Regions from separate parts of the Paenibacillus sp. DRB1-1 genome, predicted to be linked through region 1. Evidence: riboswitches for the same ligand, from Rfam matches in the RefSeq annotation. Region 1 holds a riboswitch; the other holds the start of a gene.
What was found. Region 1 has a riboswitch for cobalamin ahead of ACQW03_RS04500 (ABC transporter substrate-binding protein). Riboswitches for the same ligand answer to the same signal wherever they lie in the genome.
Positions count from the first base shown of each region.

Region 2: another riboswitch for cobalamin. It lies ahead of ACQW03_RS12095 (ABC transporter substrate-binding protein); the one in region 1 lies ahead of ACQW03_RS04500 (ABC transporter substrate-binding protein).

Region 1 covers NZ_JBODQH010000001.1:986,519-990,734, reverse strand. The annotation lists gene cobD (threonine-phosphate decarboxylase CobD) at 1-134, shown strand, start outside; gene cbiB (adenosylcobinamide-phosphate synthase CbiB) at 124-1,095, shown strand; gene ACQW03_RS04505 (histidine phosphatase family protein) at 1,139-1,891, shown strand; cobalamin riboswitch at 2,014-2,207, shown strand; gene ACQW03_RS04500 (ABC transporter substrate-binding protein) at 2,416-3,423, shown strand; gene ACQW03_RS04495 (FecCD family ABC transporter permease) at 3,420-4,216, shown strand, end outside.
Region 2 covers NZ_JBODQH010000001.1:2,726,460-2,730,675, forward strand. The annotation lists gene ACQW03_RS12090 (nucleobase:cation symporter-2 family protein) at 1-1,073, shown strand, start outside; cobalamin riboswitch at 1,946-2,149, shown strand; gene ACQW03_RS12095 (ABC transporter substrate-binding protein) at 2,367-3,947, shown strand; gene nikB (nickel ABC transporter permease) at 3,963-4,216, shown strand, end outside.

The sequences.
Region 1 (4,216 bases):
TACGTAGCTGTGCTATGTATCCGGGACTGACGACGAGCCATTTTCGGATTGCGGTCAAGGATGCAGAAGCCAACGACTGGCTGCTGTCTGTATTGGGTGAAGTGCTGGAGGAGGAGCAGCGGCGTGACAGTTAGCTTGATTATCCTGGCAGCCTACCTTTTGGACAGGCTGATCGGTGATCCGAGGTGGTTGCCGCATCCAGTCATCGGTATGGGACATGCCATTTCGGCATTGGAAAAATTGATTCGCCGCCAGGTCCGAAGTGACCGGGGGCTAAAACGTGCGGGCATACTGCTTCCGCTCATTGTGGCGGGAGGCTCCTTTGCGCTCGCCTGGGCGCTATTGCACTTGCTTGCCTGGATTCATCCGTGGTTGTCTGTCGGCGTAGAAATGGTGCTGATTGCGACCACGATTGCTTCCAAAGGACTAAAGGACGCAGGAATGGCAGTATACCGAGCGTTGCAGGCGGATGACCTGGCTGCGGCACGGCGGGAGCTGGGCATGATAGTTGGGCGGGATACGCAACAGCTTGATGAGCCTGAGATTGTACGCGGTACCGTCGAAACGGTCGCTGAAAATATCGTGGACGCGATTATTTCCCCGCTTTTTTATGCCTTGATCGGGGGAGCACCCTTGGCGCTGGCTTATCGTGCTGTGAATACGCTTGATTCCATGGTTGGCTACAAAAATGAGAAGTATCTGAATTTAGGCTGGGCTTCAGCACGTCTGGATGATGTCGCTAACTACATTCCGGCACGCCTGACAGCGGCAATGCTTGTGGTAGCGGCGTGGATGTACAAGCGAGATGCTGCAAGAAGCTGGCGCACAGTCAAGCGAGACGCTCGTCTGCACCCAAGCCCGAACAGTGGCTTCCCGGAATCGGCTGTTGCTGGTGCACTGGGGATTCGTCTTGGAGGCTATAATGTGTATCATGGCGTGCGCTCCTTTCGTGCATACATGGGCGATTGGATACGACCGCTAGAGTCGAAAGATATACGGCATACGATCCAGCTGATGTTCGCCGTGTCCAGTATGTTTGTAGGATTGTGTTTGTTAGGAGCCGCAGGTTGTTTTGCCTTGGGATGGGTGCGGTGAGGAGTGACACACTGAATAATGATCGAGCAGGAAGTGACATTTCTTGAAACAAGATATAGCAGCAAAAAGGACGGTAGAATACGCACAAAGTCCGAACTCACAGGAGGATAAGGTGCCGTATGATGCTAAAGAAGATCTGCATTGGGACATGGAACTCGTGTTAGTTCGTCACGGTACAACCTTATGGAATAAGGAACGTCGATATCTGGGACACTCCGACTTAGGTTTGCTACCGGGAGCAGAGCAGGAATTAAAGCCTTTGCAAGAAAAATTGCAAGGGCAGTCCTTTGCTCGAATCTATTGCAGCGATTTAATGCGATGTCGCCAGACCCTGCAGATCATTGTGCCGGAATCAGAATTGACGTCTGGAGGTTCCCTATCTACTATGTCTCCTATGATGGAACCACGTCTGCGAGAGCTTCATTTTGGCGAGTGGGATGGAAAAACGTATGACATGCTCAAGGATGTGTCTTTGTATCGCGCTTGGATTGATGAGCCGCAACGGATAACCCCTCCTGGAGGAGAGTCTTGGGCAGATTTTGTGAATCGTCTACGGAAATTTCTTGACTCTCTGTATGAATGGCGTGTTGCTATGGAAGTTCAACCCATGGATTTGACTGCTGCGCCGCCCTCAGTTTTGGTCGTTACGCATGGTGGCGTAATTCGTCAGTTGGCTTGCATGCTGATACCGGGTCATGATTTTTGGAGTCTGAATCCGAGGCCGGGAGAATCATTTAGGATTCAATTGAGGTTGGCAGGACGGCACAATTACATAGCAGAAATGCTTCCTCATTAGGCTAGACACCAGCGGATAAAGAGGCTGTTTGGGTTGTAAGCCGCCTCTTTTTAACCTATAATCATCAAGTAAAAGAACGGCTTGACTACCACTACATCAAATATCCAGCAGACGAGGTCGGCGCAGCGTGATGAAACTATGGTTTCCCTTGCCTGCGCTGTTAAAAGGGAAGTCGGTGTGAGTCCGGCGCGGTCCCGCCACTGTAAATGGAAACATGCCCGTTAGTCCTTCTTTATGTGCTACTAAGCATATGAAAGAACTTCAGGACATGCATTTTACCATAAGTCAGGATACCTGCCCGTCCGCCTGTCACCATAATCCTTCGAGGAAAGGATGACGTGTTCGCAGTGACTGTCCATGCGGAAAGAAGCTGCCGCCTGCGCACGATCTGCGCTAACGTGACCCCTGTGTCCTGATATGAGGATGCGGGGTTTTTTTGATAGGAAAAGAAGGCTGGATTTAGAAGATATCTGATGATGTTCAAGTAACGCTCTTAACGATTTTTTTATGAAGGGGTGCAAATCATGGCAGGAAAAAAAATAAAGGTTTGGACAACAGGTCTATTGGTTCTGATTTTGGCAGTTGTGCTGAGTGCATGTGGCGCTAATGGAAAAAATGCTGAAAATAAAGAGAACCAGAATTCTTCACAGCAGCCGGGACAGACCGTAACCGCACAAGAGCCTCCGGGCAAAACAGTTTACCCACTCACGGTTAAGGATGCAACAGGACAGGAATTTACATTCAAAAAAGCGCCGGATAAAATCGTTTCCGTCTCCCCGGCAGAAACCGAGGCGCTGTTCGCCATCGGTCTGGATAAGGAAATAGTTGGCGTCTCCGACTACTCTGATTACCCGGAAGCAGCTACGAAAAAGCCTAAAGTAGGCGGTATTATGAAACCGAACGAAGAGGCGATCATTGCTGCTAACCCGGAAGTCGTTTTTGCAGGGATATCACTTAGTGAGCAGGCTACGACCAAGCTGCGCGACATGGGAATTATGATTTTTAAAACGGAACCGAAGACAGTTGAAGATGTCATAGCTAACATCGAATTGTATGGGAAAATCACCGATCATCAAAAAGAAGCGAGAGCGGTGACTGACAAGATGAGAGCAGATGTAGCGGAAGTGAAAGAAGGAGTTAAAAATATCGGTAAAGGGCAGAAGCTGCGGGTATACGTCGAGTTTTCACCAGGCTGGACAGTTGGTAAAGGCGAGTTTATGGACGAGCTGATTACGTTGGCGGGCGGCGAAAATGTAGGTGCCACGCAGAAGGGGTGGTACCAAATTAGTGAAGAAAATATTATTGCTGCGAACCCTGACGTGATTTTGTACAGCAAAAGTGTCAAGGACGACAAAACTGGTCAAACGCTCGGCGAAATCATTAAAGCTCGCAGTGGATGGGATCAAATATCGGCTGTTCGCCACAACCGGGTATTTGCCGTGGATGATAATTTGATCAGTCGTCCGGGGCCACGCGTAACGGAAGGTCTCAAGGAAGTGGCCAAGGGCGTGTATCCTGAAATTTTCAAATGAACCGTAAACTGATCGGCTTTGGAGGGACAGGTCTTGTCTTGCTGTTTCTGACGCTACTGCTCTGTCTTGGCATCGGCTCGGCCAAGCTTCCGGTCAGCCAGATCACGGGCATTCTGGTTAACCACCTTCCGTGGTTAGGCGATACGTTTACACCGGATTGGAATACATCCTCAGAGCAGATTATTTTGAAGGTCAGATTGCCACGAGTGTTACTGGGAATGTTGGTAGGGGCAGCGCTGGCGCTGGCGGGAGCCGGATTTCAGGGTGTGCTGCGTAATCCTTTGGCTGATCCGTATACACTGGGGGTATCCTCGGGGGCTTCGGTAGGAGCGGCAGTACTGATTTATTGGGGCCTTCAATTTTCATTTGTTGGCATATGGACGCTGCCGCTAGTGGCATTTACGACCGGAATGCTGACGCTGTGGATGGTGCTGACGTTGGCACGGGAAGGTAGAAAAATTCCGACACAAAGTCTCATTTTGTCGGGTGTGGTGATGCAATCCTTTCTGGGAGCGGTTGTTTCCTTTCTGACAGCCATGTCGAAGGAGACGGTCAATGAAATATTGTACTGGACGATGGGAAGTCTTAGTCTGCGCGGTTGGTCATATACAGGAATCCTTTTACCTTATGTGGTCATAGGACTGGTATTTCTATGGAATAAGGCACGTGTGCTGAATATTTTGGCTTTGGGTGAACGTCAGGCGGCTCACATGGGAGTTCATGTAGATGCGACGAAGCTATCTGTTCTGATCATTTCCACGCTGCTGACAGCAGCCGCTGTGTCGGTATGTGG
Region 2 (4,216 bases), 1.7 Mb from region 1:
CAGTAGGGCCCATCATCGCGATTGCTTCGACCTCAAATTTAGCGACAGCGTATGGTGCCATTATTTTGTCTGGTATATTCGTGGTGTTAGCGGCACCGTTGTATGGCAAGCTGCTACGCTTTTTCCCGACGGTGGTTACGGGTTCGGTGGTTACGATTATCGGTCTATCCCTTATTCCGGTGGCGATGAACAATGTAGCAGGGGGTCAGGGCAGCGCGGATTTTGGACAGCCACGTAATTTGCTGTTGGCCTTAGTCACACTACTGGTTATTCTGCTTGTGAATCGGTTGGCAAAAGGCTTTTTGCGCTCGATTTCCGTGCTTATTGGGTTGTTCGCGGGCACAGTGGTTGCTTATGGAATGGGAATGGTGCATTTTGCTCCCGTGGCGGAGGCTTCATGGTTGAGTGTTGCGCAGCCGTTTTATTTTGGTAAGCCAGAGTTTAGCATTATGGCAGTTTGTACGATGATTATCGTCAATATTGTCAGTATGGTTGAGTCTACAGGCGTTTATTTGGCAGTAGGCAAAGCAATTGATCAGAAGGTGGAGCAGAAGCAGATCGTCAATGGTCTGCGTTCCGAAGGACTTGCGATTATGCTTGGGGGTATTTTTAACGCGTTTCCTTATACAGCTTTCTCGCAAAATGTTGGTCTGATTTCACTCACACGCGTCAAATCGCGGAACGTTATTTTTGCTGCCGGCGGTATCATGGTTGTTCTTGGTTTGCTTCCTAAGCTGGCTGCCTTAACGACAGTGATTCCTAACGCTGTGCTGGGCGGGGCGATGATCGTCATGTTCGGCTCGGTCGCTGCATCAGGCATGTCTATTCTGTCAGAAGTGGATCTGCGGAAGGAAAGCAATCTGCTGATCGCAGCATGCAGCATTGCCGTGGGCCTAGGCTCTGCCGTTCTTCCACAAATGTTCGACCAGCTGCCGAGCTTTGCCAAAATGCTGTTGCAAAATGGTATCGTTTCGGGCTCGATTACAGCGATTGTCTTGAACATCGTTTTGACGAGAAAACAGGGCGAATCGGTCAAAAGCGTGACGGTTCAGGAGGTTCCACAGAAGGTTTGATGATTAGGAAAAAATAAGATAGCCGGAAAGAGGACGTATGCCTCTTTTCCGGCTTTTTGGCATGGAGTTATCCAGAACTGGTTATTTATTAAGCAGCATGAAGTTATTGATGAAACCCTCTTCCTGTATAAAGATCGGGGTTTGGATTTTCGAAGTAAAGTACACGCCGCGTCCTTCCTCCTGATTCTTCTGAGAGGCGCTGCCTAAATAGTAGATACCCTTGCCGTCTGGGGACATATAGAGACTGTGCAGTGGCGCTAAAGTTAACTCTTAAGTTGATTTATTTACTAGAGGAATTTGCTAGAGTAGTGGGCAAGGTCGTGGTATAATTTACCTTATGGATTTTGAATAGTGGTGGATGTTTTCGGACCACGGTGCAGCTTCCCGAAAGGGGGTGAAGCCGATGGTCACACTTGTGTCGTGCTACGATGTGTTGCGTTGGATGGTTACGTTACTAAGCCTGGTGTTTAGTATTCGTAAACTTTATCGCTGGCTACGTCGAAAATTTCGGAACAAGCGAAAACCCACCGCGTAATTAGGTTGGCCCCTAACGGTGGGTTTCGTTTGCATTGACATTTAGTTATGCAGCGCGCCGTGGTGGTGATCCACAGCCTTTCAAGTCCTAAGAGTCTTTGCCGTTGGCGCGGCGAAGACTCTTTTTAGTATACGGACACGATGATTATCTCTATACCTAATTTTAACACTTCAATTGCGTGCACGCAATTGGAGGTTACGTCTTGTTTCTACCTTATCGTTCAAATTTAAATTATTGTGCAGCATTTATTGACAAGCCTGTGACAACAAAATAAGATCGTAATGGAAAGAAATAAAGGAAGAAAACAGGTGTGAACCGGACGACTCTGTGTACGGGGTTTTGTTGAGACCATGTAGATGGATTTTGAGCGTGTTCACTTAAAAGGGAAGTTCGGTTGATTCCGACACGGGCCCGCCACTGTATACAGGCATCAGCAGGATACTGCTGGAGCTTTCAGAACAGCCACTGGAACTGTGAAGAACCGGGAAGGCCTGAAAGATGCGCCTGGAGTCAGGAGACCTGCCTGTTTTGACATCACTGTCAGACCCACGGGATGCTGGGGAGGTGGTTAGGCGTGCTGCATACGGAATGTCTGAAACCGATCTGATCCCTTCTATGTTTTTGGAGTTGGCTTCGAGGTGAGTTTTGACATTTTATAATGAAAGCATTTCTGACTGCTGATCAAGTAGTCCGGAATGCTTTTTTCGCGTTTTGCGTTAGGTTTATATGCTTTTACAAGATAGAGGGGGATTCATCGAATGATTAGCAATCGTAGCAGGCGTTCATGGTTGATATGTACAGGGGTGATGCTGTTGCTGGCAGTTATGGCTCTTTCGGGATGTGCCAGCAATAAGACATCGGATAGCTCCGGTAAGGGTGAAAACGCGTCAGTACAACAAACAGCGACAGATAAAAAGCTGGTAATGGCGTATACATGGAAACCGTCGGGCGTTGACCCGCACGGAGATAATAGCTGGGATGTGATGCGATCCGGTGCAGGTGAGACACTAGTACGTTTGAATGAAGAGCTGGAGCCTGTGGCTTGGCTGGCAAAAGAGTGGAAGCAGGATAGTCCTACAGTTTGGACGTTCAGCTTGCAGGATAAAGTCACTTTTCATGATGGAAAGAGTATGGATGCAGCAAGTGTAAAAGCATCTTTACTGCGCTCTATCGAGAAAAGCCATCTGGCGAAGGATTTACTGAATGTGAAGTCCATTGATGTAAGCGGCCCGCTGGCTTTGAAAATCACGACAAACCAGCCGAATGCGGCGTTGGTGTCCAATCTAGCTGATCCATCGACGATTGTACTGGATGTGGCATCGATGAAAGATGAGCAGAGCTACCCAGCGATGACAGGCGCCTTTAAAATCAAAGCGTTCAACAAGGACCAATCGTTGGTCGTAGAGCGTTATGACGGATATTGGGGCGAGAAGGCACGACTGGCTGAAGCGACGATGAAGTTCATTACGGACGGGAATTCGCGCCTGATGGCGCTGCAATCCGGCGAGGTGGACGTAGCGACCGATATTCCGGTTGATAACGCAGAGGTGCTGAAAAAGAACGACAAGCTACAAGTACTGTCGGCTCCCTCCTTGCGCACCCATATGATCGTGTACAATATGGAATCGCCAGTATTCAAGGATGCGGCGAACCGTAAGGTGGTGGACAGCCTGATTCCGCGCACATCGATTGTGAGCGCCGTCATGAGAGGCTTCGGTACGGAAGCAAGCAGTCCGTTCCCGAGCATTCTTCCCTTTGGTAAAGTTGAGCGTAAAGCGCTGGGGGGAACGGCAGAGCAGCTGTTGACGAAGGATGGCTGGCAGAAGGACGCCCAAGGGACATGGACTAAGCAAGGCAAGCCGTTCGAGGTTACGCTGCTGACTTTCCCTCAGCGTCCGGAGCTCTCTGTTATGGCTGAGGTCATCCAAAGCCAATTGCTGAAAGAGGGAATCCAGGTCAAGATTCGCAAGGTGGAAAATATCGACGAGGCGTTGACCAAAAACGATTGGGATTTTGCTATGTACAGTATGCTTACTGCTCATACAGGAGAGCCGCAATATTTTATGGACATGTTTTATTCTTCGAAAAGCGAAGCCAATGTAAGCCGATATAGTTCCAAACCGCTAGAGAGTATTCTTAACAGCTTGAAGCTGGCGAAGGATACAGCGCAGCGTAATGCTGTGACACTACAAGCGCTGGATATCATCAATGCGGATTTGCCACAGTCGTTCATTGTGCATCCTGATAATGTGTTTGGTGTGAAAAAAGGGGTGGAGGGTTTTACACCCCATCCAATCGAGTATTACTACATTACAGCGCAATCTGATATTGCGGAATAACGAGCTGCGTATCCTATGATTCGTTTTATACTGGAACGTGTGGCGCAGCTGCTCATCATTGTATTCGTTGTATCCACGCTGACTTTTGTACTGATGCGGCTGGCTCCTGGTGACCCTGCTACCATTTTGCTCACCGCGCATAATGTCCCTGCCTCTGAGGAGGCGTTGAAGACGCTACGGCAGGAACTGGGCTTAAACGAGCCGCTTCATATTCAATATGTGAACTGGCTGCGAGATGTGTTCACAGGGCATTGGGGCACCTCGTATGT